Myxosarcina sp. GI1: one gene and its partner. Each later gene encodes a partner of the first gene's protein in a complex. Links are inferred from orthologs where the notes say so. Each region holds a gene or a part of one and is shown on either strand. Other genes may lie near its edges. The genes, in order: carB and carA.

Evidence for each region.
Region 2: the proteins of carB (region 1) and carA are in contact, whole or in part, in a solved structure (PDB 1KEE), measured with the Escherichia coli proteins. The link is inferred for Myxosarcina sp. GI1 from one-to-one orthologs.

The regions. Positions count from the first base shown.
Region 1 is NZ_JRFE01000019.1:170,190-182,345, forward strand. Bases 626-4,433 are described here. They hold carB (carbamoyl-phosphate synthase large subunit), read left to right. Parts: upstream 626-963; coding sequence 964-4,233; downstream 4,234-4,433. Other genes in these bases: KV40_RS14910 (DUF3493 domain-containing protein), read left to right, coding at 626-771; KV40_RS14920 (hypothetical protein), read right to left, coding at 4,316-4,433. Outside these bases: KV40_RS14905 (hypothetical protein), read left to right, coding at 26-253; more of KV40_RS14910, read left to right, coding at 487-625; more of KV40_RS14920, read right to left, coding at 4,434-4,780; KV40_RS14925 (tetratricopeptide repeat protein), read right to left, coding at 4,770-8,093; KV40_RS14930 (FtsW/RodA/SpoVE family cell cycle protein), read right to left, coding at 8,219-9,388; KV40_RS14935 (phycobilisome linker polypeptide), read right to left, coding at 9,496-9,699; apcB (allophycocyanin subunit beta), read right to left, coding at 10,004-10,489; KV40_RS14945 (allophycocyanin), read right to left, coding at 10,606-11,091; KV40_RS14950 (phycobilisome rod-core linker polypeptide), read right to left, coding at 11,761-12,156. UniProt on the Escherichia coli protein: Large subunit of the glutamine-dependent carbamoyl phosphate synthetase (CPSase).
Region 2 is NZ_JRFE01000014.1:600,265-616,762, reverse strand. Bases 8,137-11,115 are described here. They hold carA (glutamine-hydrolyzing carbamoyl-phosphate synthase small subunit), read left to right. Parts: upstream 8,137-9,047; coding sequence 9,048-10,184; downstream 10,185-11,115. Other genes in these bases: KV40_RS09605 (alpha/beta hydrolase), read right to left, coding at 10,570-11,115; KV40_RS09610 (hypothetical protein), read left to right, coding at 10,198-10,527; KV40_RS09620 (hypothetical protein), read right to left, coding at 8,137-8,765. Also shown: KV40_RS09685 (citrate synthase), read left to right, coding at 1-359; KV40_RS09680 (ABC transporter ATP-binding protein), read left to right, coding at 446-2,194; KV40_RS09675 (histone deacetylase), read left to right, coding at 2,235-3,101; KV40_RS09670 (nucleoside triphosphate pyrophosphohydrolase family protein), read left to right, coding at 3,133-3,474; KV40_RS09665 (hypothetical protein), read left to right, coding at 3,611-3,883; KV40_RS09655 (DUF4359 domain-containing protein), read left to right, coding at 4,380-4,751; KV40_RS09650 (phosphomannose isomerase type II C-terminal cupin domain), read left to right, coding at 4,846-5,235; divalent-cation tolerance protein CutA, read right to left, coding at 5,444-5,770; KV40_RS09640 (pentapeptide repeat-containing protein), read right to left, coding at 5,767-6,378; more of KV40_RS09620, read right to left, coding at 7,824-8,136; more of KV40_RS09605, read right to left, coding at 11,116-11,205; KV40_RS09600 (TIGR02587 family membrane protein), read left to right, coding at 11,288-12,175; KV40_RS09595 (TIGR02588 family protein), read left to right, coding at 12,225-12,617; KV40_RS09590 (ARC6/PARC6 family protein), read right to left, coding at 12,634-14,958; KV40_RS09585 (four-carbon acid sugar kinase family protein), read left to right, coding at 15,292-16,498. UniProt on the Escherichia coli protein: Small subunit of the glutamine-dependent carbamoyl phosphate synthetase (CPSase).

The DNA of each region.
Region 1 (12,156 bases):
TTTAGATTAATATCGAAAAAAAACTATGTTTTTAATAGGACTTAGAATTATCATTCTGCTAGCAGTTGCCTACTTGTTTGGCTTGTTAGTAGCCTGGTTGTTTGCCATGTTTGGTAATGGTAATGGTGGTGATGATTTTCGTAGAGACGATCCCGAAACTCCTTCACCACAGGGAGATCCAGAAAATAAGAAACGCCTGGTAGAAGTAGATGAATCTTACTATCTTGAAGAATTCGATCTCAGTAAAAAGTAACGCGAAAGGCAAATAGAGCTCAGTAGTTTATCAATATTTAATAGGCTTTTTTATGCAGGGGGGCAGAGAGCAGGGGGATTTTTGTCCGACTTGTTTTCCCTGCTCTCTTGCACCCTACTCCCAAGCGAAGTGATGCTCTCTACCTACGTTATCCCTCATTAATTAATCGACAAAGCACTAGCCTTTTAAGGCGATCGAGCAATAATGGAAGCAATGCTATAATTTATTTAAAAATGGCAAACCTGTCGCCCCAAGACCGAGAACGGGCAAAAAAAAGCAATCTTTCTCCTGAAAAATACGCCAGACTTCAAGCCGAAGCTAAAGCTCCCTTCAAAGGCTTAAGAAAGTTCTTTTATCTAGCTTTTGCCGCATCTGGCTTTATTGGAGCGATGATTTTTTTAGCTAAGTTAGCGGCAGGAAAAGATGTAGCTTCTAACCTGCCTAATTTTATGCTGCAATTGGGTTTAATTGGTTTAATGTTTTTACTATATAGTTGGGAACAAGGAAAAACTGACTAGATACAATTGTCAGCGGCGACCTAATTAAAAGGTCTAGGTTAAAAAACCATAGAGGCTTTGATAATTAAGCTTCTGAGTAATAAATGCTACCACTAAGTCATCAAACCCAGATAAAACAACTACATATTCGATCGGCATGAGAATATACAATTAATCTCGCTAGTGTTAGTGAAACAAAAAAATTAGAGTTTTATGCCCCGACGCGACGATCTTCACAAAATTCTACTTCTTGGTAGTGGTCCTATTGTCATCGGACAAGCCTGCGAATTTGACTATTCTGGAACTCAAGCCTGTAAAGCATTACGGGAAGAAGGATACGAAGTAGTCCTGGTCAATTCTAATCCCGCTTCGATTATGACCGATCCCGAAATGGCAGACCGTACCTACATCGAGCCATTGACCCCAGAAATTGTGGAGAAAGTCATCGCCAGAGAAAAACCCGATGCGCTCTTACCAACTATGGGCGGACAAACTGCATTAAATGTGGCAGTATCTCTAGCCAAGAATGGAGTTTTAGATAAGTATGGTGTCGATTTAATCGGAGCTAAATTACCCGCTATTGAAAAAGCCGAAGATCGCCTGTTATTTAAAGATGCAATGGCAAAAATTGGCGTTCCCGTATGTCCTTCGGGGATTGTCAGCAATATTGCCGAAGCCAAAGAAATTGCCGATGAAATTGGTAGCTATCCCCTAATTATTCGTCCTGCCTATACTTTAGGCGGTACTGGAGGCGGTATTGCCTACAACCAGGAAGAATACGAAACAATGGCTCAATTTGGTCTTGACGCTTCACCAGTCTCGCAAATTCTGGTAGAAAAATCGCTTTTAGGTTGGAAAGAGTACGAACTTGAAGTAATGAGGGATTTAGCAGATAACGTAGTGATTATCTGTTCGATCGAAAATATCGATCCGATGGGGATACATACGGGGGATTCAATTACCGTCGCTCCAGCCCAAACTCTTACAGATAAAGAATATCAGCGTCTGCGAGATTACTCTAAGAAGATTATTCGTGAAATTGGCGTAGAGACGGGTGGTTCTAACATTCAGTTCTCGGTCAATCCTGTAAACGGCGAGGTAATTGTTATTGAAATGAACCCCCGCGTTTCTCGTTCTTCGGCACTGGCTTCTAAAGCGACTGGTTTTCCAATCGCTAAATTTGCGGCAAAACTAGCAGTAGGCTATACACTCGATGAAATTTCCAACGATATTACCAAAAAGACTCCTGCTTCCTTTGAACCGACAATTGATTATGTAGTTACCAAAATTCCTCGCTTTGCCTTTGAAAAATTTCCTGGCACCAAACCCATTCTCACTACGCAAATGAAATCTGTAGGGGAAGCAATGGCAATTGGCAGGACATTTAACGAATCCTTTCAGAAAGCCCTGCGATCGCTTGAAACGGGACGTTATGGCTTTGGCTGCGACAAAAAAGAAACTCTGCCTTCAATTCCCCAGGTTAGAGCGCGTCTGCGTACCCCCAACCCCGAACGCATCTTTAGTATCTATCATGCCATGAAGTTGGGAATGTCTCCCGAAGAAATCCACGAACTGACGGCAATCGATATGTGGTTTTTAGATAAGATGCAGGAGTTGGTAGAAAGCGAGAAGTTTCTCAAACGCACCAGTTTTAAAAAGATTTCCGCTGAGGAGATGCGCTATATCAAACAGCAGGGATTTAGCGATCGCCAGATTGCCTTTGCTACTAAAAAGACCGAAGATGAGGTTCGCACCTATCGTAAAGAGTTGGGAGTTTTACCCGTCTACAAGTTGGTAGATACCTGCGCGGCAGAATTTGAAGCCTTTACTCCTTACTATTACTCTACATACGAAGAAGGAGAGTCGGAAATCGAACCCTCGGAGAAATCTAAGGTAATGATTTTAGGCGGTGGTCCCAACCGTATCGGACAGGGAATTGAGTTTGACTACTGCTGTTGTCATGCGGCGTTTTCTCTTTCAGAAGCGGGTTACGAAACGATTATGGTCAATTCTAATCCCGAAACCGTTTCTACCGATTACGATACCAGCGATCGCCTCTATTTTGAACCCCTAACTAAAGAAGACGTTCTCAATATTATTGAAGTCGAACAACCAGCAGGTATCATCATTCAGTTTGGCGGACAGACCCCGTTAAAATTGGCTATACCCTTACAGAATTACTTATTTAAAGCTCGGCTGGAAAGTTCTTTTGTAACCTCAAAAGCAACGGAAACAGAAATTTGGGGAACTTCTCCAGATTCGATCGATACTGCCGAAGATCGCGAAAAATTCGAGCAGATTTTGAGAAAGTTAGAAATCGAACAGCCACCCAACGGCATTGCTAGAAGCTATGAAGAGTCTTTAAATATTGCCAATCAAATTAGCTATCCCGTCGTAGTTCGACCTTCTTACGTTTTAGGAGGAAGGGCAATGGAAATTGTCTATTCCGATAACGAACTCAAACGTTACATGACTTATGCGGTAGAGGTAGAACCAGACCACCCAATTTTGATTGACAAGTTTTTAGAAAATGCAACTGAAGTCGATGTCGATGCTTTGTGCGACAAAGAAGGCAAAGTAATTATCGGCGGCATTATGGAACATATCGAACAGGCTGGCATACATTCTGGAGACTCGGCATGTTCGATTCCCTATACTTCGCTTTCAGAGACAGCTTTAGCAACCATTCGCGACTGGACGGCAAAGCTAGCCAACGCTCTAGATGTAGTCGGCTTGATGAATATTCAATATGCCGTTCAAGGAGAACAAGTATACATTCTCGAAGCCAATCCTCGCGCTTCCCGTACTGTCCCTTATGTATCCAAAGCTACGGGAGTACAGTTAGCCAAACTAGCTTCTTTAATCATGTCGGGCAAAACTCTAGCAGATTTGGGAGTTACTAAAGAAACTATTCCCCAACATATTGCCGTTAAAGAAGCGGTGTTGCCCTTTAATAAATTCCCCGATAGCGACACTTTATTAGGACCAGAAATGCGTTCTACGGGTGAGGTTATGGGTATCGATACCGACTTTGGTAAAGCCTTTGCTAAAGCTGAAATTGCGGCAGGGGTCAATCTGGCTTTGTCGGGAACGGTATTTATTTCCATGAACGATCGCGATAAAGAAGAGATCGTCCCCGTAGTTAAAGATTTTATCGAGCTAGGATTTAAAGTGGTGGCTACCTCTGGTACGCAAGAAGTCTTACAACAAAACGGCATTGAAGATGTAGAAATCATACTCAAACTACATGAAGGTCGTCCTCATGTGGTTGACTGGATTAAAAACAAACAGATTCAGTTAATTATTAATACTCCTACTGGGGAAGAATCTCAAACCGATGCGCGGTTAATCCGTCGTATGGCATTAGACTACAAGTTACCAATCGTAACTACCATTGCAGGAGCAAAAGCCACCGTCGCCGCGATTCGTTCGCTACAGTCAGAACCAATGGAGGTCAAAGCGTTACAAGACTATATCTACTAAATAGGTAGAAATGAAATACTTAAAGCGCGGTCGCTAATTTTATTCATTTATTATAAACCGTCAAGCTTAGAAGTATATTTCTTTATATCGCTTGAAGATAAGCCTTCTCTCCTCGTTCCTTATATAAGCTCTTTAGAGCGTCTATGAAATTGTTTAGGAGAGCAGGTTCTGTTTTCAAGTAAAGCGTTGCCTCACTAGCTGCTTTCATGACCGAAAAATCTTTAAACTCCGATTGTTGTTTGCAAGTAATGTAGAGTTTACCTGGCTTTGCAAAATGAAGCCGTGCATGAAATGCTCCATTAGCATACTCTAGTCCAAACTCCCCAAATCTAAGATCTAGTACCCCTCCGTAGACTTGGTCTTTAAATACATCGAGTTCCGTGATAACATTGGCAATTCTTGAGTAGCTAACGTATACTCGATTTGAGAATAACGAGTTACCATCTGAAACATCAATTTTTAGCTCGATAATATCATTATCAAACCAAATTTTAGTTAAGTGAATACCTGACTTTATTGGATTATGGATTATATTTTCACTCCTCACTCATCCGACAACCGACTATGTTCATCGCCTGAGTTATAGGAGCAAAATCGGGAGCAAACTGACGGGACTTTCGATAGGTATCGCAGGCGGCATCGTAGTTTTGCTGCTCGGTCAAGATGGAACCTTTAGTCTGCCACAGTAAGGGGTTTTGAGGTTCGAGGTCCAAAGCGCGATCGATCGCGTTAATAGCTTTTTCTTGACGACCGACTGCCTGTAAAGCATTGGCAAAACCCACCCAGGTTTCACTGTCTTGAGGATTGAGTTGACTGGCTTTGGTAAAAGAAGCAACTGCCCGAGCGTATTGACCTGCCTGAATCAGTGCCAGACCGCGGTCGCGCCACAGTGCGGCATAATCGGGATTTAGCTCGATTGCTCGCTCGTAAGCTGTAACTGCTGCTATGGGGCGTTCCAAGCCATCTTTGAGAATCGAACCGCGCATTTGCCATGGTCGGTCGGCTTGGGGACGAATTTCCGAGGCGCGATCCAATGCGGTTAAGGCTGCCCGATATTCACCTGCGGCTAGGAATGTTTTGGCTTTACCAATCCAGGCTAGATAAGATTCGGGTGAGATGGCAGTTGCTTCTTCGTAAGCTGCTATTGCCTTACTCTGAATTTGTAAGGGGGAAGAAAAAGCTTTGTCGGTAGCAGCATTAGCAAACAAGTTTTGAGATTGAGTGATGCGTAACTGAGTCAAAAAATCGCCTTTTGCCAGCCATAGACTATAGTTGGCGGGGCTTTGTTCGACTAAATCCTGATAGGTGGCAATAACATCGCGGTAAGTGCGATCGGCTTCATCAAACCGACCGAGAGCTTGCAGGGCAAAAACCTTATCCTGCCATAGTTGGGGACTATTGGGTTCGATGTTTCTAGCTCGATCTAATACCGCTAGCGCGTCATAATAGCGACCTAGTCTAATCAAAACTCTAGCGCGATCGCTTAAAAACTCGGCATTGAGGCGATCGCCCTTCAACGCTGCTTCATGAAATGATAGAGCTTCTTCGTATCGCTGTAAATTTTCCAGGGTTTTACCTTTACTATTGAGGACGGCACGATCGCTTGGTTTTAGCTTTAGTGCGCGATTGTATGCTGCTAGAGCCTGGGGAAATTTTTCCAAACGATAGTAAACATCTGCTTGTTTTTGCCAGTTTTGAAAATCGTTAGCGTTTAATTCACCAGCGCGATCGTAAGCCGTTAGAGCGCGATTGAAGTATTTGAGGTTGTATAAAGCATCTCCTTTACCTTCCCAAGCTAAATAACTGTTTGGCTGTAGTTCTGTAGCTCGCGCAAAGGCGTTTAAAGCAATTTGAGGCTGTTGTGAAAGAAGCTGTCTGCCGCGATACCAATAATATGCTGGTCTGAGAAACGGAAAAGCAAATTCAATACTAGCCAGTAAGCTAACAATTCCTAAAGTTGCGATTAATATTTGACCTGGCTGTAACGACCATTTGGAGAAAACAAGTACTAAATCGGAGCGCTCGAGTTTATTGCGTCGAAATTCTGAGGTTTCTTCAGAATGGACGCTGGAGCGTCCCGACGCGGACTGGAGTCCGCCGTCTTCGCTTGGCGAAGGCGAGTCGCTCCAGCGACTTTCGGAACGGCGAAGCTCTCCAGAGCTTGAGGCAGTAGTTTTACCAGTAAAGACTCGTTGAGATTTAACCTTTACTTTTACTTTACGCAGATCTGCAATTGCTTTTTCTACCGCTTGATAGCGTTTACCAACATCTGAAGCAGTCATTTTAGCGATTATTTTTGTCAGGCGGTTGCTGACTATTGCTTTTTGCCTCAGAAAGTTTGCTGTTTGCTCGTGCTTGAAATGTTTGGGTTCGATTCCCGTCAGAGCTTCAATAGCGATTATGCCTAAAGCATAAATATCGCTGCTTAAGGTTGCTCTGCCGGCAATTTGTTCTGGAGCAAAATATTCACTATAGTCAGTTTGGCGTTCGTCCGTGCTGCTCTGACATGAAACTTGAATATCTTCTAAAATTCCCAGTCCCGTCAATACAACTCGCTGGCGATCGTCAATTAGTAAATTTTCTGGACTGATATAACGATGAATTATACGTTGTTTGTGTACGAATGCTAATGCGGCGAGCGCGCTTTTAAGAAAATTTAATACCTCAGCTTCGGAAAAATTGCGTGCTGATAGTATTTGTCTGAGGCTTTTGCCCCCAACATAAGCCTTAACTAAGTAAAACTCACCATTTTGTTGAAAATGATCCCATAGCTGGGGTATTTGAGGACAATCATTGAGCTTTTCTAAAACTGCAAGCTGTGCGGTCAAACTCTGCTCGATTTTTTGCCAGCTTACAGCATCGCAACCGCTCAATTCTACTCGTTCGAGTATACAGGGAGACTGATAGGAGCGGCGTAAATTTTCGGCAAGATAACTATCGATTGCGCCTTTTTGCTGTAGATGTCTGATAATGCGATAGCGTCCGTCTATTACTCGGTCTACAAACAATAAAGGCTTGAGATCGGCAAGAACTTCTAAAGCATTGTGATAGCGTTGGGTGTGGTTGGCAGCAGTCATTTTTTCAATAATTGCTACCAACCTCTCGCTGACCTGACAGCAGCGATACCAAACCGTGCTGGTTTGTTTTAAATTTCGCGGTAATAGTCCTGTCAAAGCATAAATAGCAGTTTTGCCCAATCCGTAAATATCGCTGCTAAATCTTGGTTTTCCTATTTGTTGTTCTGGTGCTATATAACCATTATTGGCAGCATATACAGTTATTTTGCTCGAACCGCCGTTAGGGGAAGGGTTAAACGCGCTAAATTTGACTAGCGCGTAACTATTTAACTCTTGGCGTTCGACTAAGTTTGCGGGGACGATCGCCTGATGAATGAGGTTGTTTTTGTGAATTAAATCTAAAGTTTTAAGTACGTCGTGCAGTAGATGTATTGTTTGCGCTTCGTTAAAAGTGCGACCTTCTATTTTTTGCTTTAGTGTTTCACCATTGATATATTCTCTAACTAAATAAATTTGCCCTTTGTCAATAAAAAAGTGTCTGTATTGAGGAACTTGCAGGCGATCGCTCAGTCTTTGAAAAACTTCTAGTTGTCGAACTAAGCAGGCTTTGACTTCGTCTTTAGATTCAGAACTATTCAAATCCAATCCAACTAATTGCTCGATAACACATCGCGCATCCCCCTCTAGTTTTAAATCTTTAGCCAGATAGATTTTGTCTGCTTTTTCTTTGCCCAACTGCCGTACAATTTGGTAGTGTCCGACAATTGCACCAGGAGAATAAATTTTATTACTGCTAGAAATTGAAGCTGCCGAATCAGTCTGTTGGGGTTTGGGGTCTGGCATAATTCTGATTGGCGATGATAATCTAAAGCAATTTCTTTAACGCTCGAACCATTCTAATTCATCTAAATAAAAATACTTAGATTTTAAATAGGATAATGATTTTTGCCGTACATTAGTATTCTAATTTACGAACGCAGAGACGGCTTGAGATCGATTACCACAGCTCGATCGCTCTCTCTGGCAACTCTTACCAGCAATCCCGCTAACAGCAATGAAGCTACGACAGAGTTTATTCCGTAGCTAAAAAACGGTAAGGGTAAACCCGTAGTTGGTAAAGTCCCCGTAGCTACACCAATATTTATTAGAGATTGTCCGACTAACAAGACCATTGAACCTATAGCGATCGCCTTGGGAATGGCTTGACGGCATTTAATTGCCACTCTTAAAGCCAGGGTTGCAAAACCTAAAAGCAAGATTAAAAATAATAGACAGCCAATAAAACCAAATTCTTCAGCATAAACGGCAAAAATAAAGTCTGTCGAGCGAATTGGTAAATATGACAGTTTTTGTTGCGATAGTCCAAATCCCGCGCCACTAATTCCCCCTGAAGCGATCGCCAGTAAGCTTTGAATTAACTGATATCCTTTGCCGTGATAGTCTCGCCAGGGATCGAGAAAAAACACGATGCGATCGCGCTGATAGGAATTGATGGCAAGACTCATACTCGCGAGAGTCGAACCTACAATAGCAGAGCCAATTAGCTGCTGCCAGGGCAGGCAGGCAGATAGGGCAATCAGCCACAGGCTCAAACCGCACAAAGCAGCCGTACTCAAATTAGGCTGCTTTAAAATTCCCAGCAGCATGAGGGCAAAAACGATCGACCAGACTAGTTTTACTTTCGGTTTTAATACCTGCCAACGTGAAAACAAATAGCTAGCCTGTAAAACTAAAAACGGTTTGATTAATTCCGAAGGCTGTAAAGAAAAAGGACCGATAGCAATCCAACGGCTCGCTCCCATAGTGGTTTTGCCCAAACCAGGAACTAAAGTTGCCAAAATTAACAGCAGCCAGATTAATACCATCCAAGGGGCAGACTTAAGAGTTTTTTTTAGTGACTGTCTGGATACTAAATTAAAACCTAAAATACCGAGCAAAACACCGATCAGCTGTTTTTTGAGAATATACAGTCCGTCGTTAAAAGTAACTATTCCTTCGGCATAAGATGCAGATACCAAGGTAACTAATCCAATTAACAGCCAAATACAGGTCAACCAGTTTAATAATCGAGCCTCCCACGACCAAGATTTGACTTGAGGATCGACAAAGGGAATTAAATATCGTAGATATCGCCTCACGGTTTTAGTTATTAAATTGCTTACCCTATCAAAAGTAACAGACAAAAAATAAAAAGAGGTCGCGATCGACCCCTTTGATTAAATTAAATTTTGTAATGTAATAAATTTTATGATAAGCCCGTGTTCATTCCTTGCTTGCCCGTAGCTAGCTCTACTTTCATAATTTTGCCGCCCATTTTCATGATGCGCTGCTGTTCGCGGAACCAGTTATCGTAGGGAACGAGTTTGGTAAAGTAGGTGTTTTGTAACTCTCTTTGCGTACGAATCCTGGACTGGCTAGGAACGCAAGCAGTAACTTTAAACATTCTCATAAGTTTTTCTTCTCCTATTTTTCTTAATTAAATTATTTTCTTTTGGGATACCAAGGTTAAACCCTGATGAAAATTATGGTTTTTGTAAATTTGTCAAAAAATTCTACCGATTGTCATCATTCCGCAGCGTTTGATGACCTAAAAACGCTAAAGTTCGGGAGTCAAAAGTCAATACTAGATCGTCAAAACTTATTGCCGACCGATGCGATCGCTTATCCTAAGCTTCATTAGAACTAGCACTCACTCTAGACTTCCCGAACCAACGCGACTACTATTTATGAACGACTTTCAAACCAGGTTTAGTTTAGCTCAAGCCAGAGCAAATGTAGTCAAAGTAAACGCCCATTTCTTTACCAGCATCAGCACCAACTAAGCTAGCAGTTACTTCTTTCATAGCCTGGATGGCTTGAACTGTAGAAGAAACAGGTACGCCTAAAGAGTTATAGGTTTCTTTCAAACCGTTGAGTACGCGCTCGTCTAGGATCGAGGGATCGCCAGCCAACATAGCGTAAGTAGAATAGCGAAGATAATAATCCAAGTCGCGGATGCAGGCTGCATAGCGACGAGTAGTATACATATTTCCGCCAGGACGAGTAACATCAGAATACAGTAGAGATTTAGCTACTGCTTCTTTGACAATACTCGCTGCATTAGCACTGATTACGCTGGCTGCACGAACGCGCAGTCCGCCAGTTTGAAAATAGTTTTTGAGCTTGTCCATGGCAGAACCATCGAGATACTTGCCTTGAACGTCAGCGGAATTAATAACAGAGGTAATTGCGTCTTGCATAATTTTATTTCCTTATCTTACCTAGTCTTAAATGCTTTAACACCGATAAGTTAGTGTATCTTTTTTAGAATTTGCGATCGATATTTTGAGTTAGTTTGGTTAACAGCAACTAAATGCTACTGCATAGCCCCAATAACGTAGTCGAAGTAAGAAGCTGCTTCGTTTTGGTCGTCAGCCGACATCATCGAAGTTGCTACGTCTTTCATTTCACGAATGCTTTGAGCCATAGCACCGACATCGGTTCCAAGAGATTTGTACATCTCCCGCGCACCAACCAAACCAATTTCTTCAATAGGAGTAACGTCTCCTGCAACTACACCATAAGTGATCAGACGCAGGTAGTAATCCATATCCCGCAAACAAGTTGCTGTCATTTCTTCACCGTAAGCGTTACCGCCTGGAGAAACAACGTCGGGACGTTTTTGAAATAGTCGATCGCCAGCTTGCTTGACAATGCGTTCTCTAGACTCGGTTAGAGTTTGAGCGATACGCAGACGGCTTTCGCCAGTAGTAACAAAAGACTTGATTCTTTCTAGTTCGCCTGGGCTCAGGTAACGAGCTTCAGCATCGGCATTCACGATTGATTTCGTGACAATACTCATCGATGGATTCCTCCCAATACAATGAAATCAAATAATGGATGAGCTACCCCAAGAGATAGTGTTTCTCAAACAAGGTTTCCAGCTTTTTATTTTTACTCTATATGACCTACTTGAGTTGTAGTTTTAGAGTAATAAAGCTAGCCGAACAAATCTAACTAACTTTAGCTGGTTAAACCCCTCAGATTTTAGATTACTCTATTTTGCTAATTAGTTTTTAACTTTCAGCTACAAAATAGTATTGCAGTTAGTCAAACCGAATATATCAAAGGTAGCCATTACATTAACAAACTTTTACATAAAGACAAGTTCATTAATCAAAGTTGCTTTAAGTTAGCTATATTTTTACAGATGCGATCGAGTAAGCGATCTGGTACAGACTAACATTCGAGCCAATTGTTGAATCGACCCAACTCAATTATTTTGCGATATTTGGTTCTAAAAAGCTATTTTTTCTTAACAAAAAATAATAATCTTCTTCAGAAACGAGGGACGAAGCGATCGCCTCAGCTATAAATTTTAAGTAAGGCAAAAGAAAAATCCTCTACTTCCTCACTTTAGTAAAAGAGTAGCATAAGCTATCTATGCCAATTGATAGCGGGTGACGATGAGTAAAACTCACCATCCCCATCTCTAACAATTGCCAATCGCTAATTTATCAAACAAATACCGCTAAATTTTGAATTTAGTAGGTCCAAAGCTAGGAATGACAATATCGTCGCTTTGCTTGGTCAATCTTTGATATAGCTTCTCTGTGTTGGGGAAATTGGCTGCGGGTAAGGTTGGATAGCGACGATAGGGAACGGTATCTTCGCCAAATACCTGTAGGTATTCCATACAGTTGACCATCGCACCGACAAAAGCGCGAATTCCCTGAGAAGCCAAAATCTGGTTGTATTTTTGGATTTCTTTCTGGTTTAAAGGAGCGCGTCCTAAGAAATGCTTGGTTCCTAATTCGATCGCTTTAGTGTTGGGATAAGGAGTATAGAATTCTCGAATGTATAGTTCGGAACAACCCAAACCTTCAATAAATTCTTTAACGTTAATTTCTCCGTTACCCAGACGACT
Region 2 (16,498 bases), on another replicon or contig:
GACATCGAGTTTATAAAGTTAAAGATCCTAGAGCCACTATTTTGCAGGAATTAGCAGAAAAACTATTTAGCTCGATGGGCTACGATCGCTATTACGATATTGCCTTAGAACTAGAAAGATTGGTTTCTGAAAAGTTGGCACACAAAGGTATTTATCCCAACGTCGATTTTTATTCTGGTTTAGTCTATCGCAAACTAGGCATTCCTACAGATTTGTTTACTCCCATATTTGCGATCGCTCGCGTGGCAGGCTGGTTGGCTCACTGGAAAGAACAGCTAGCCGTCAATCGTATTTTTCGTCCTACTCAAGTGTATGCAGGAAAACATAATGCTCCCTATATTCCTATAGCAGAAAGATAGTTTATAGGCTTTAGCTAAGAACAAAAAGAAAACATATACCCGTAGAAAGGTGGGTAAGGTGGTTAAAAATTGCTAGGATTTGTATCATGGCAAATTCTCGGCTGCAACAATTATTTAACTACCTTCGTCCCCATTGGCGAATGGTTTCTCTGGGTGTCGTCGCGCTTCTGGTGGTTAACTACTTGGGAGCTAGAATTCCCCGTTTAATAGGCGACAGTATCGATCGACTTAGTAACGACTTTGATTTTTCCGAACTGTCTCGCTTTGCGCTGTTACTTTTGCTGTTTTCGGTATTGATGTGGATCTTTCGGATGCTGTCTCGTCTTTCGATTTTTGGGGTAGGCAGACAGGTGGAATTTTTACTGAAGCAAAAGATTTTTCAGCATTTATTAGGCATCGAACCAGCTTATTTTGCCAATAATACTTCTGGCGATCTAATTAACCGCGCTACCAGCGATGTAGATAATATCAGACGTTTGGTGGGATTTGCCCTATTGAGTATAGTCAACGTGATTTTTGCCTATACCTTAACTCTACGGGAAATGTTTCCTATCAGCGTGCGCCTGACTTTGATTTCCATCGCCGTATATCCCGTAATGATTATTACCGTACAGCTATTTAGCGGGCAACTGCGCGATCGCCAAAAAGTAGTGCAGGAAAAGCTTTCCGATCTAAGCGAACTGATCCAAGAAGATATGAGCGGTATGGCATTGATTAGAATTTACGCTCAGGAAAACCAAGAAAGACAGGCTTTTGAGATCAAAAATCAGCGTTTGTTGCGTGCCAACCTCAAACTAGCCAAAATCAGAAATATTCTCTTTCCAGTTATTGAAGGGATTTCTTATATTAGTTTATTAATTTTACTCTGGCTGGGAACTAATGCGATCGCTAGCGGTGCAATTACCGTAGGAAACTTAGTAGCATTAATTCTATTAGTAGAGCGTTTGGTTTTTCCTACCGCCTTATTAGGATTTACCATTACTGCCTATCAACGAGGTGAAGTTAGTATCGATCGCGTCGAAGCAATATTTCAAGCTCAACCCAAAATTAAAAATGTTCCCCATGCAATTGTTTTGCCAAAAAAGGCGGTCAGAGGCAAAATTATTGCTCGGCATCTCACCTATACTTATCCCGACAGCGATAAACCTGCTTTAGACGATCTCAACTTTACCATCGCACCAGGAGAAACGGTGGCTATTGTTGGCGCAATTGGCTCTGGTAAATCGACGTTAGCTAATGCCATTCCTAGATTATTAAACATCGAAGCAGGACAGCTATTTTTAGACGAGCGCGATATTACTCAGTTAGATTTAGACGCTTTACGTAGTGCGATCGCTTATGTACCCCAAGATAGCTTTCTCTTTAGTACCTCGATTGAAAATAACATTCGTTATGGCGAACCCTTAGTAGAATCACCAGAAATAGAATACGCCGCCAAACAAGCTCAAATTCACCCTGAAATTATCAATTTTCCCCAACAATATAAAACTCTAGTTGGAGAGAGGGGAATTACCCTTTCTGGGGGACAGAGACAGCGTACATCTCTAGCGAGGGCTTTATTGGTAGACGCGCCAGTGCTAATTTTAGATGATGCTCTTTCTAGCGTCGATAACGAAACGGCAACAGAAATTTTAAACAATCTTTCTCCCGAACGCGAACGAAGATCGGTAATCTTTATTTCCCATCAGCTAGCGGCTGCGGCTATTTGCGATCGCATTATGGTTATGGATAAAGGCAAAATCGTTCAGGATGGAACACACGAAGAACTATTGCAGCAGCCTGGAACATATCAGTCACTGTGGCAGCAGCATCAGTTAGAAGAAGTTTTGAATTAAGAAATTGTTTATTGTCTATCACCCCGATTATGTCGCGCCGATGCCAGAAGGACACCGATTTCCGATGGCTAAGTTTGGGCTGCTGCGAGATTTATTAGTTAAAGATGGCATAGTTGCACCAGAAGAAATCAAGCAACCGCAGATAAGTAGCTATTCCACAATTGAGCTAGTTCATACTGCCGATTACGTTAGAGCTTACTGCGAAGGGAAATTAGAATTTAAAGCTCAACGCCGTATTGGTTTGCCCTGGAGTCGGGAACTCTCTCTGCGTACTCGTATTGCTGTCGGGGGAACGATTTTAGCCGCGCAGCTGGCTTTAGAACATGGATGTGCTTGTAATACTGCTGGCGGTACGCATCATGCTTTTCCTAGCTATGGTTCGGGATTCTGTATTTTCAACGATTTGGCGATCGCCGCTCGCGAATTGCAACATCGCGGTTTGGTTAAGAAAATTTTGATTGTCGATCTTGACGTACATCAAGGAGACGGTACGGCAGATATCTTTAAAGATGACGACAGCGTGTTTACCTTCTCGATGCACTGTGAAGCTAACTTCCCTGGTACTAAGCAGCAAAGCGATTTGGATATCTCCTTACCTATAGGTTTAGATGATGATGGTTATTTACAAATACTCGCCAAAAACTTGCCCGATTTGCTTTCTGAGGTCAAACCAGATTTGGTACTATACGATGCTGGAGTAGATGTGCATACTAACGATGTCCTGGGTAAATTATCTCTAAGCGATTGGGGGATTTATCGGCGCGATCGCCTGGTTTTGAGTACTTGCTTTGCAGCAGGATGCCCCGTAGCTGGAGTAATTGGCGGTGGTTATGGTAAAGATATGTCGGCTTTGGTCTATCGCCACTCAATACTGTATCGTGCGGCAAAAGAACAACTATCAAATTAGCATTCAGACAAAGAAAAAATAAATTAAAAATATGGATTTTAAAGACTATCAACAACAAGCTTTACTTACTTCTAGCCAACCAGACTCAAAAGAAAAAGCTATAGCTATCTGGTGTATGGGATTAGCTGGTGAAACTGGAGAAGCGATCGATTATTTAAAAAAAGTAGTTGCTCACGGACATCAATTAGATAAAAATAAGATTGCTTTGGAACTTGGAGATATCCTTTGGTATCTTGCAGTATTGGCTGAGGAACTAGATTTAGACTTAGAGGCGATCGCGACCAAAAATATTGAGAAACTAAAAGCTAGATATCCCCAGGGTTTTTCTAGTGAGAACAGTATTAACCGCATTAATACCAATTCTCGAAACTAGCTAGATAGCTGAGTACATTATTTTTTAATAGAAAAAAACTAGCTAACCCTTGATTTATCTGGAAATCACAGTGCTTAAAGTATAACAAGATTGAAATGTATTTTATCCTAACCGAAAATTTCTATAGCATCAAATTATGACTGACAATACCAATCTCAGCGAGAGAGAATTAGTTAAAGAAGTTTGTCGCCGCATTAGAGTTGCTAGAAGTTACTGGGATGCACATAACAATGCTGCTTGTCGTGGTGAAAGAGAAAAGGCGTTAAAGCTCTACAATACTCTGACAAAAGAACAAAAAGCCCAAATTCCTCAAGTTCTCCGAGTTTGGTTACGTTATCGCAGTGAAAAATATTTTGGTTCGGATCGAACTCCACTAAAAAGTTCTCGAAAAAAACGCAGACATAAATAGTAAAGTTCGATAAATTAATCCGTGCAGCACAATAATATTTATGGCGTTGCTGAATCGAGGTATGATACGAAGCTGGTTGCCTAACAAAAGTACCTAAAACCCTCTTATTTTAAGGATTCGGTTAAAAAATGAATCAGCGAAGAATAAGCAATTGAGTGACCGATATGTGCGCGTAGCGTATTGCTGGAAAAGTTTATAACTGAGCGTAGTTGAGAACGAAAAGTAGTGACAAGAATTTGTCTATATGACACATAATTTAACTTGATAAGAGTAATTTGTCTCCAACAAAACTTAATCTGTCATTGTACATTTTTTAAGGGCGAACGACGGGATTTGAACCCGCGAGTGGTGGGACCACAACCCACTGCCTTAACCACTTGGCTACGCCCGCCATGTTTGTGTTGCCGAATTATTATAACACAACCAAAGTTCGTTTAAAATTATAGGACAGAGAAACTTCTTCTGACTGCATAAAAAATCTCTACAGATAGCTTTAATGAATTCACGATTAATTGGTGTTGGTGTAATTCTCAGTATTGGGTTGGGTGCGATCGCGATCGCGACCAATCCAGGACAGCAAGAATACAGAGAGTATGCCGCTCAAATTCTTAATGCCCGTCTTCGAGAATTCTGTCGTCAGTCTAACAATACAGTCGGAGAATGGTTGCAACCTCACTGTTATAATTTAGTCGATACAGCCCGTCCCTATCTAGCTGCAACTATAGACAGCAACACTCTAAGACACAACTTTGTGTTGTTTAGTATTTATCAAACCAATTTACCAGTACCTACTTCGGTTGCTAACTATCAAGTAGAGACTCTCGGTATATTTAATAGTTTTTTTATCTATAAAGCAGAAGAACTGTAGCTGTTTAAGGGATTGAAAAGATTTTCAATCCTGACAAAAAATGAGATTAAACTAGGTATAAAAGAAATAACTAAAAAATATTATATAACCAATTATGAACGAGCCTGACAGAGTAGAAAATCAAAATCATACTTCTACGATTAAAACCGAGCCTACTCGTACTCCACCTTGGGGAAAAGTTACGATGCTAGAAGAAGGAGAATACTATCGAATTAATCGTATCGAAGTCAATCCAGGACAACACATGAGTACCCAGATGCACTATCATCGCAGCGAGCATTGGGTAGTAGTTTCTGGTACTGCCAAAGTAACCTGTGATGGTAAAGAAACTTTACTCATGCAGAAACAATCAACTTATGTTCCCATGAACACTCCCCATCGCGTAGAAAATCCAGGAGTTATTCCTTTGGTAATGATTGAGGTACAAAATGGAGAATACTTAGGAGATGACGATATTATTCGCTTTTCCGAGCAAACAGCATAAAAAAAAGGCAAAAGGCAAAAGGCAAAAGGCAAAAATAAGTTTTTAAGAGCGAGATCCAGATCGGGCACTTAAAATTATGCCAACTTTAATCGAAGGTTTTTAGTGGGGGTCTTATACCCAAAACTCAAGCCAAAAGACTAAAGCACACAAATTTTTATTTTTGACTTAATATTTTTGACTTTAAGCAAAGCGATAAAAAATAACTTGTCTACTTAAGACTGTCTTCAATCCAATTAAGATATTGTGGCGAACCAGCTACTATTGGTATGGCGATAATCTCTGGCACTTCATTCTTATGAAGTGTTTTTATTTTCGCTTGTATCTTGTCGAAAATAGCTAGATTGGTCTTAATCGTCAACTGCCATTCGCGATCGCGATTGATTTTTTTCTGCCAGATATAAATGGAGTTTACGGGAAAAATATTTACACAGGCGGCTAACTTTTCAGTTAAAAGTACGCGAGCGATCTCTTCTGCCTCTTCGGGAGAGGCAACGGTTACTAAAATTACGCCATATTGAGACACATTCGAGTTCATAGCGAACTACCACCAACGGATACCGCACAACAATTATCATAATTGACCTCTGTGCGATCGGTTGAAAATATTGTATTATCGATCGCCGCCCATTCTAAATTAGCATTAGCCAAAATTGCCTGTCGGAGATTAGCAAAGCGTAAGTCAGCTAGAACAAAATTAGCATCAGTCAAATTAGCGCGTTCTAGATTGGCTCGAAACAGTTTGGCTCCAGTCAAATTAGCTCCAGTTAAATTTATTTTGTGCATTCGTGCCGCTTCTAAATTGGCTCTAGTTAAGTTGGCATTAGTTAAATTAGAATCGCTAAGTATAGCCTGGCTAAAATTAATTTCTGCCAAATTAGCATTACTGAGATCGACATTTTTGAGCAATGTTTGACTGCAATTAGCTTCCGATAGAGTAGTAGCTTTTAAACGCGCCTCTGTAAGTCTTCCTTCGGTGATATTTGCCCAATTGAGATTAGCTCGCTCTAAGTTTGCCTGACGCAAATTGACTTTTTTAAATTTAGCTCCACATAAGTTTGCTGCTAGTAAATTAGCGGCTCTAAGATTGGTATAAGAGAGATCGGCTCCACTAAGTTTAGCTGCGATCAACTCTGATTTAACCATAAAACCGACATTCCGCAGAAATAAAAAAATAACTGAATAATTATCGGAAGAATCAAGTCTGGATATCAAATCAAGTTAAATTAAAGAAAAAGTTGATGGTATGTTAAAAATCATGACACCATCAACAGCAGAAGTAAAAGTTAAAGACCTAAATCACTGTGGAATAATCGCAGGAATAATTGATGAAATTGGGCTAGTAGAGGAAATAGACAAAATTATCGCTTCTCATGGCAACCAAAAAGTAACAACAGGGCAAGCAGTGAAAGCCATGATTATCAATGGCTTGGGCATGATTAGCTCTCCATTATATCTGTTCCCAAAATTCTTTGAGGGTAAAGCTACAGAACATTTACTGGGGGAAGGAATATTACCAGAACATCTTAATGACGATATGATGTGAAACTAATTCCACATTTTAGTCACGGCAAATCTGGTAGACCCCCTCAAAATCAACTCCCAACTCAGGTTCATTACCAAATTGATGCTAGTTTGATTCCTAATCTAAATGCTATTGCTCTAGAAGAACGAAAAGCAGGAAGATTTATTCTGGCAACTAATGTCTTGGACAAACATCAGTTGAGCAATGACCAATTGTTGATTGAGTATAAAGCACAACAATCTACTGAGCGAGGTTTTCGATTTCTCAAAGAGCCTTTGTTCTTTACCAGTAGTGTTTTTCTTAAATCCCCAAAACGGATTGCTGCTTTGGCAATAGTTATGGGCTTATCTCTTTTAGTTTATAGTCTGGGTCAACGTGCTTTACGACTAGCTTTGGCAACCGCAGGGCAAACTATTCCTAATCAGTTGGGCAAACCGACTACTTCCCCTACTCTACGTTGGGTTTTTCAATGCTTTATGTCGGTTCATCTTGTTTCCTTCGGTGGAGTCAAACAAATTAGTAATCTTACTAGTGAACGAAGTCACATTCTTCAGTTTTTTAATTCCTATTGTCGTCAATATTATCTGCTCTCTTAAACTTTTCTGCGGAATGTCGGATAAAAGCTCCACTCAAATTAGCTTTAGTCAAATCGGCTTGGTGTAGTTTGACTTCGCTCATTTTGACATGGCTGAGATTTGCCCAATTTAGAGCAGCTTGACTTAAATCCGATTGAGTCAAAAAAGCACGACTTAAGTTAGCTCCCATTAAATTAGCACCCCTTAAATTCACGGAAATCAACGTAATTCCCGACAAGTCGGCACCGCTTAAATTCACTCCCGAAAAATCTCTACATCCTTGTTCGTAAAGTCTTAGAAGTCGATTGCTTTCCATTGACTACATTTAATAAGTATTGTTTATATAACAAATAAAGTTTTGCTATATATATATTTCTAACCTAAATTTGTAGTGTCGCCCTCATTCGATGTTCGTAATTCATTTAGCTGACAAAAAAACTGCAAAGCTATACTTAACTTATTTTACAATTGAATAATTATTGCTTTGTTAATTAGAGAGCATAAATTTGCCCATCATATAGCAGTCTGGTAATTCCCTTAGCCTGCAGTTGGGTTGAGGTTTTCTGAAACATTGTGCCATCGGGAACTTTAATAACTCGTTCGCGGCGATGAGAGAAACGCTTGGCGATGCGATGATTATCAAATATAGGTAGAGTTCTCTGTCGAACTTCCGTTTCAGGGATCGAGCCTAAATCGCCAAAGTCTTCTAATGGTCTGACAATTAGTTCCGCAGTGCGATCGATTACCATATAGCAGGTGTGGGGCAGAGCAGCCTCAGCCAGGGGTATAATTTTTAGACCAAAACCAGAGTGAGTATGTGGGTAGTCAATTTCAGCGTCCAAACTATCATCTTCGTCATCTTCATCATCTTCATCATCTTCGAGATCGATTAGATCTTCACCAATCATCTCGCTTAGTGCCGCTACATCTACCTCATCTTCGTCATCATCTTCTTCAATTTGCTGTCTTTTTAAGATTAAGCGATCGCTAGCTTTAGTTATCATTCTTTCTGGTTCGGGGATTTTTTTGACTGAAGTTTCAGCTTCGTCATTATCCTTAGCAGTGTCTGCAACGCGATCGCTTCTATCGCCTGTAGAATTTGTTTCTAATTCTGGTTCTGTGGTTGTAACTGGCAAACTAGATAGAGCCGACGAATCGGATTTATCTAGACGCTTCGATTTGGCAACGACTTTAGAGGCACTACTTTTTGTTTTAACAGTACTCGATTTATCACCTCTAGGAGTACGCGCCAAGCGTTTTTGTTGAATTAATTCTTCGTATTCAGATTTAGATAATTTGTTTTTGAGAAAGCGGCTAATTGTAGAACTACTCACCTCAAACTGGTCTGCCAAAGTAGATGTAGTGGCTTCAGAACTGCGATAAAGCTGAAGAATTTCTTGCTTGTCGTCTTCTGTCAGTTTTCGGGGACTCATGCTTTCTCTATCAACCTATTTTATTGATACTAACTGTAACTTTTTGCCGAGGAGGCACACTTAGACTGTCATCCAATCGACATTCATACTAAGTTTATTTTTGGCACTGTTTTACATTCTATCTTGTCAAACTGATGTTGGTAACTTCAACTACAGCCAAAACCAAAATTTTGTTGCTAATTTTATAGATTGTTAACAGACTTTAGCCAAGAGCTGATAAATTGTTCTTCGAGCGAACCTATTTAGCTTTAGGCAAAACATTACATTATCTAATATTTCATTATGCTTCAAGGCAAAGCCAAGCCCGCACTACTCGTTTTAGCCGATGGAACTACTTATCGAGGTCAGTCTTTTGGTGCCAAAGGAACGGCAATTGGAGAAGTAGTATTTAATACGGGAATGACAGGTTATCAGGAGGTCATGACCGATCCGAGTTACTCTGGGCAAATTGTGACCTTTACCTATCCAGAACTGGGAAACACGGGAGTAAATTTAGACGATGAAGAGTCCAGCGGTATTAAAGTTAAAGGAATAATCGCTCGCAACGTGACTTATCGACCTAGTAACTGGCGTTCTAGCCAATCTCTTCCCGATTACCTGACGCAACAAAACATTCCTGGTATCTATGGCATTGATACTCGGGCTTTGACTCGTAAAATTCGTTCTGTAGGCGCGATGAATGGAGGAATCTCTACAGAAATTCTCGATCGCGATCGCCTGTTAGAACGGGTAATTGCGGCACCAGACATGAACGGCTTGAATTTAGTTAACGATGTCACTACTAAAGATATTTACGAGTGGTCGGAAACTACCGATACAAGTTGGGAATTTTCTCCTCAAAGTCCTGGCGATAAAACTTTAACTGTAGTAGCAATTGACTTTGGTATCAAGCGCAATATTTTACGCCGTTTGGCTAGCTATGGCTGCCGCGTTATTGTAGTTCCTGCCGACACTCCTGTCGAGAAAATCCTGGCATATAATCCCGATGGAGTGTTTCTCTCTAACGGACCTGGAGATCCTGCCGCAGTTACCGAGGGGATTGCCACTACCAAAGAATTGCTTAAGGCAGGTAAGCCTACCTTTGGCATTTGTATGGGACATCAGATTTTAGGTTTGTCTTTGGGTGCGGAAACTTTTAAGCTTAAGTTTGGTCATCGAGGTTTAAATCAACCAGCAGGACTAAAGAGACACGTAGAGATTACCAGTCAAAATCACGGTTTTGCGATCGCCTCTGAGTCTCTCGGTGCAGATGTAGAAATTACCCATCTCAATCTTAATGACAAAACTGTAGCTGGTCTGCGACACAAAAATCTGCCCTTTTTCTCGGTGCAGTACCATCCAGAAGCTAGTCCCGGACCTCACGATGCAGACTATTTATTCGAGCGGTTCGTTAATTTAATGCGAGAAAACGTTACCTAAAATCTAGAAGCAGATGAACATTTACTCCTTAGCATCGTTATCGGCGATTGCTGCTAGCAGTTTATTAGCAGCACCAACTTTTGCCAATTCAAGTTCGACCGCCAAATATCCCCCTGAATTTGTAAGAAAGTATTCCCAAGAGTGCCTGCAAACTTCAATGGCTGAAGGCTTAGAAGCAGCCGAAGCCAAAAAACTGTGTAGCTGCACCCTAAACAAGTTTCAACAGCAGTATTCTTTTCAAGAATTCAAACAGTTAACTATAGCTTCTAATACAGACCCTGCCTCGCAAGATGCTTTAGTACAAACGGGACAAGTTTGTTTTGAAGAGCTTTTGTACGAGTAAGAAGGCTTGAGGCTTTAGGCAGGCAAAAGTAGAAAGTTTAAATTATCGATCGCTAATTACTGATAAAACAAACTTTTTTACACACTCAATGGCTGGTGGCTGTATTTCATGTCCCATCTCAAATTCTCGATACTGTACCGATACGCTAAGTTTAGTTAGTTCGTCTCTAGCTTTTTTCGCAGCAGCAAGAGGAACTATAGGATCTTGTATGCCGTGTACGATTAAAGCGGGAGGATAAGCAATAATATTGTCATTAGGCTGTGGTTGATAATGTAGATAGCCGCTAAGACTACAGAGAGCGGCTAAAGGCAAAGTCAAACCTACATCTAGAGTCATTGCTCCTCCTTGAGAAAAGCCTGCCATAATCGTCCGTTTTAGAGGAACTCCAGTAGTGTTTTCTAAAGATAACAACCACTCTCGCAAACTCTGTCTGCTTGCTACCAAGCCATCAAACTCTGGTTTTTCCAAAGCATACCAGGCTCTACCACCAGGCATTTGATAATGTTCGTAAGGAGCGTTAGGACATAAATAACCAAATTCAGGTAAGTTTAAAATTTGTGCCAGTGGAGCTAAATCTTGGTAATTTGCGCCCCAGCCATGAAGCATTACAAAGAGATAAGTCGGATTGCCATCAGCAGGCATTTGAGAAATAGCATTTATAGTTATATTGTCAGTCATATATTTTTAGAGTGGTTTGAATAAACTTCAATTTAAATTACAATTGAAGATTAGTAAATTTTTTTACCTTTCGATAAATATAATGACAACAAAACACCCAGACAAAACTGACGCCGCCAATGATTGGTCGGAAGAATTGGGAGAATTAATTAGCGGTGCTTCTGGGGGTTTTTTATTTGGTATTCCGCTGATCTATACGATGGAAATTTGGTTTATCGGTTCCTATGTTCGACCGCCGATTTTATTGGGAATTATTGCAATTACATTTGTAGTAATATTTTTACTCAATCAAGTAGAAGGCTTTCGTCGTCAGCAACACGATGGAGAGTTTTCGCCTATTACCGAGAGTATAGAGGCTTTAGCAATTGGCATCGTCTGTTCTACCGTAATGTTAATTGTATTACAGCGTGTCGATTTTAAAACTTCATTAATCGAAGCACTGGGTAAAATTATTTTTGAAGCAGTGCCTTTTGCTCTGGGAGTAGTTTTGTCTCGTTCTATTTTAACTGGGGAAGTAACCAAAGATGCTGGAACTGACATATCTGACTCTGGCGATCGCTCTAAAACTTTTTGGCACGATACTTTCGCCGATCTCAGCGCGACTCTGATTGGGGCTATTATTATCGCGTTTAATATTGCTCCTACCGATGAAGTCCCCTTTCTGGCTGCTGCGGCTTCCCCCTTTTGGTCACTATTAATTATTCTTAGTTCGTTGATAATTTCTTATGGAATTGTGTTTGCTTCTGGTTTTACCAACCAGGCTGAAAGAAGACAGCAACAGGGATTGTTTCAAAGTCCTCGCAGCGAAACAATTATTTCTTATTTAATTTCTCTATTAGCATCGGCAGTGATGCTCTGGTTTTTTCAAAGACTATCGTTTGAAGATCCCTGGACTTTATGGCTGCGCTATAGCATCATACTAGGCTTGCCTGCGAGTATTGGTGGTGCGGCAGGACGTTTGGCTATCTAATAGCAATATTTCTCTAAATATTTTTTTTGAGAGATGGTATAAATTACTAATGAAAAACATCGTTTCGCGGCGTTCGACAGCCGAAAAAATTAGCTTTAGTATTTGTTTGTTTATTCTGAGCGTAATTTTTGCTTTATTAATCTATAGCTGGATAAGCGGCGAAAATGGTCCTCCAATTTTAGAAGTTACCGTAGGCAAACAAATTAGGCAGGCAAACCAACAGTATTACGTTCCTTTTGAAGTTATCAATCAAGGAGGAGAAACTGCCGAATCGATCGAAGTAATTGCCGAGTTAATCGACCCTACGAACAACACAGAAACTGGTACGCAACAAATTGATTACTTATCTAGCAAGGAAGTCGAGCAAGGTGCTTTTATTTTTAGAGGCAATCCCCAGCAAGGGCGGCTAAATGTTAGAGTTGCCAGCTATAAACTACCGTAATAATAACGATCGCCAGTTACAGAATTTCTAATACTTCCGAACCCGCAATCATCCATTTATTTCCCTGGCGGACTAAACTGTACTGTACTAACAGGTCATCATCATAAGACTGAGAACTATCTAAATTTCCCTGTTGATAAAATCTTGCTGTTTCTTTTACTTTTGCTGTTACAGTTGCCTGTTGGGGATTATCCGAATTGACCACTGCCGACTCGATTTCAAGCTTGTGGTCGTATTCTCGATAGATATTGTTTTGACTGTCGCTCAAAGCGCGATCTCGCCAGGAAGTTAATAAAGAACCGATCAACACCTCGTTGAGTTTTTCTACCTGATGTTCCTCACCAAAAGCTGCCGATTTACTATCCAGCCACCTGGCAACTACTTCTTTGGCTTCGTTGGTAAAAGTTGGCTGAGGTGGAGTAGAACTGGTTTCTGCCCTAGCTTGAGGTAACTCGAAAAGCGGTCGGTCTATAGTAATAAACAGTTGCGACTCGGTTTCTGTTGCTGCGGTTTGAGAACTGCGAGCTAAAAATAGCTTCATGGCAGCAAAGCTGAGAGTACCTATGCCAAAAATTAAACCTAATAACAATCCCAATCTCAACAAAACTGGATTGAAAGCCTTACCCCTATATTTACCACTGCCGCAACGCGATGAATTAGTTTTTTTAACGACAAAACTTTCTAGATGTGGTGCTGTTGGCGAGCCAATATTGGCAACTTTGGTTTTGGTTGCGGTCGTTGAGGGCGAATTACTGACTCGACCGTTTTGGCTACCACTAGCAGCAACGCGAGTCACGGATTTTTGTTTAGAAGACTTGCCAGCTTTAACCTTACTTGAAATAACTGGTACTTTGGCAGCACCAGCAGCTACATCTGGGTTTGTTTTGGGCGAGGCTGATGCTGGAGCAGATTTAATTTTAGCTCTTAATTGTTTGCGCCAGCGCGAAAAAAATCGTCCGTATTTAGGGGAAAGTTCAGCATTTGCCGCTGTCGGTTGAGACGTTGTCTTAGTTTCTTCGCTAGAGGCTATTGCCGAATCTATTTCCTCTAAATCGGCTTGTACTTGAGGATCGGCAAAGTATTCATTAAGAGTTACAGGTAGGCGTGCTAAATCGCAAAACTGAGAGAAAACCTCTTGTTTCAGCCATTGTTCGCCATAAACATACAGTCCAGGTAATAAGTCTCCACCGCGACAGTACTGCTCGATCTCTTTAACCCGAATTTTTTCTTGGCTTTGCTGTAGGCGGTCGATAGCGCGATCGCTCAAACCTAACAGTAGCGAAGTTATTGCTAGTTCCCAATACACGTCTTGACGCTGGCTCATAGTTTCCAGCATTCTTTCGGCACGCAGCACTAAAACTGGTTGCTTGAGAGCCAATCCTCTGGCTAGTGAAACATAAGCAGCTAGATAATCACCTGTAGCCGAAGTGAGTTTTGCTTCGCTAACAAACACTCGTTCTTGCTCGGCTGAGGTTAAGTAAGTTCTAATTTGCTGAATAAAACCCAAAAATTGCTCGAAGTTCTGGCTAGATTTATCCTGTCTTTGCCCTTCAAACTCCTGACGCTGTCGAATTGTATTAATTAGTAGCTGCAATCCTTTGTTTCTCTGAGACGAATTTACTGGATTGTGAGCGATTAATTCTAAAATACGGTATGGTTGTAGTCGAAACAAGTCTACTTCTAGTTCTTTTCTGACTTTGGGAAATAAATTTTCTCTTGCTAGTAGCTTTAACCCCATTTGACCAGAAAGAGCGGCGCGTTCGTATTCTCGACGAATCCACTGATCTCTGCCTAACTCTAAATACGCCAGTGCTAGAGAAAGGACAACATCTTCTCGCTCGGCAGGAGAAATTTTTTGTTGCTGTTGCTGCATCTCCGCTTCAAGACTATTTAAATAATCGATGCCCAATCTTAAAACTAATTCGTATTCTCCCAATTCTTGCAAAATCAGCAAGACTCCCGACATTTGTTCGGTCAGAACATCAATAGTCGGATTGGGTAAAGCTAACTCTGGTAGAGTGGGAGTGACCGTTGTAGTTGTGGTTTCCGAGCCTGTAGCCTCTACCAATCGCTCTTCAAAACTATAATTGCCAAAAAACTGCTTATTATAATCTGCCCTACACTGAGAGTCTGATAGAAGTTTGTAGGCAAACTCAATTAGTTCTTGCCGAGCGGTAATTGCTCCCTCACTGTATTCTCTACGAGGTTTTTGCTGGAGGCGATCGCGATAAGCCTGCTCTAACTGTTGCTCCGAAGCCATAACGGGAACACTCAAAATCCTGTAGTAATCGAGAGGTATTTGCACTGTTAACTTCATTTGTTGGCTAGATTTGACTGCCATAGTAGGTGAAAATATGGAAAGATTTAATAAGTAAAAACATCTAGAGATGTGAAAAAATTAATCTTCATCTCTTTAGCAATTTGATGTTGCTGGCACTATCGAATAACCGCGTTACCACTGTATTCGATCGATTTTAAGGTAACAAGTTTAATTATTGTCGATTGTAATTTTAGACGCGCTGCCGTTCGACTGTTGGATTAGCCTTGAGTAGTTTAGCTCTAAAAACTGCCAATTCATTTTTGCCAGCATTTTAGCGTAAATTTTTCAGATTGAATAACATATTGCTAAATATTTGGTGAAAATAGCTTTCTCAGTAAATTTTTGTAAATAAAAATGAAATCTTCTCAACCCAAAATTATCGTTCTCGACGACGATCCTACAGGGTCACAAACCGTTCATAGTTGCCTGTTGTTAATGGTCTGGGATGTGGCAACTCTCAAACAGGCACTTGAGGATACCGCACCAATTTTGTTTATTTTGACCAATACCAGAGCTATGAGTCCCGAAGCGGCTGCCGATACTACCAAGGAAGTCTGTCATAATTTGCAGCAGGCGATCGCTGAAGTGGGAATCGAAGATTTTTTGGTAGTTAGCCGTTCTGATTCGACGCTGCGGGGACACTATCCTGTAGAAACCAATATTATTGCCGAAGAATTGGGAGATTTTGACGCTCATTTTCTTACCCCTGCTTTTTTTGAAGGAGGAAGAGTTACCATTGATAGCGTTCACTATTTAATTATTGATGGAGTTAAAACTCCCGTAGCCGAAACAGAATTTGCCAACGATTCGGTGTTTGGCTATTCTCACAGCTATTTACCAGATTATGTCGCCGAAAAAACTCAAGGGAAAATTGCCGCAGATACAGTAGCAAGATTGTTGCTTGCCGATTTACGTGGCGATTGCCTGCGAGAACGATTGTTAGAGTTTCATGACAATCAATGTGTAGTCGTCGATGGCGAAACTCAAGCCGACTTCGACCGTTTGGCAACGGCATTGTTAGCTACTGCGGCAAAAGGCAAACGCTTTTTATTCCGTTCTGCTGCCAGTTTGTTAACTTCTTTAGCCCAACTAGGAGAACAGCCAGTCCCTCCTACCGAGATGTCTCAATACAAACCCACCCAAAAGCCAGGAGCGGTCTTAATTGGTTCTCACGTTCGTAAAACTACCCAACAGTTAGAAAAACTGCTACAAGAGCCAGAGGTAGAAGGCATTGAAGTAGACGTAGTACGTTTGCGCGACCGTCCCGAAGAACGAGACGCTATTTTACAGACAACTATCGAGCGAGTACGGCAAATTTTCGACCGTGGTAAAACTCCTGCAGTTTACACTAGCAGGGAAGAATTGAGTTTTGCCGATACTAGTCAACGACTTGAATTTGGAGCCAGCGTTTCGGCTCTACTTATGGATGTGGTGCAAAATCTACCCAAAGACATTAGCTTTCTAATTAGTAAAGGCGGTATTACTTCTAATGATGTTTTGAGTACGGGGCTAAACTTAGAGACGGCGCGGCTTTTAGGACAAATTTTACCTGGATGTTCGG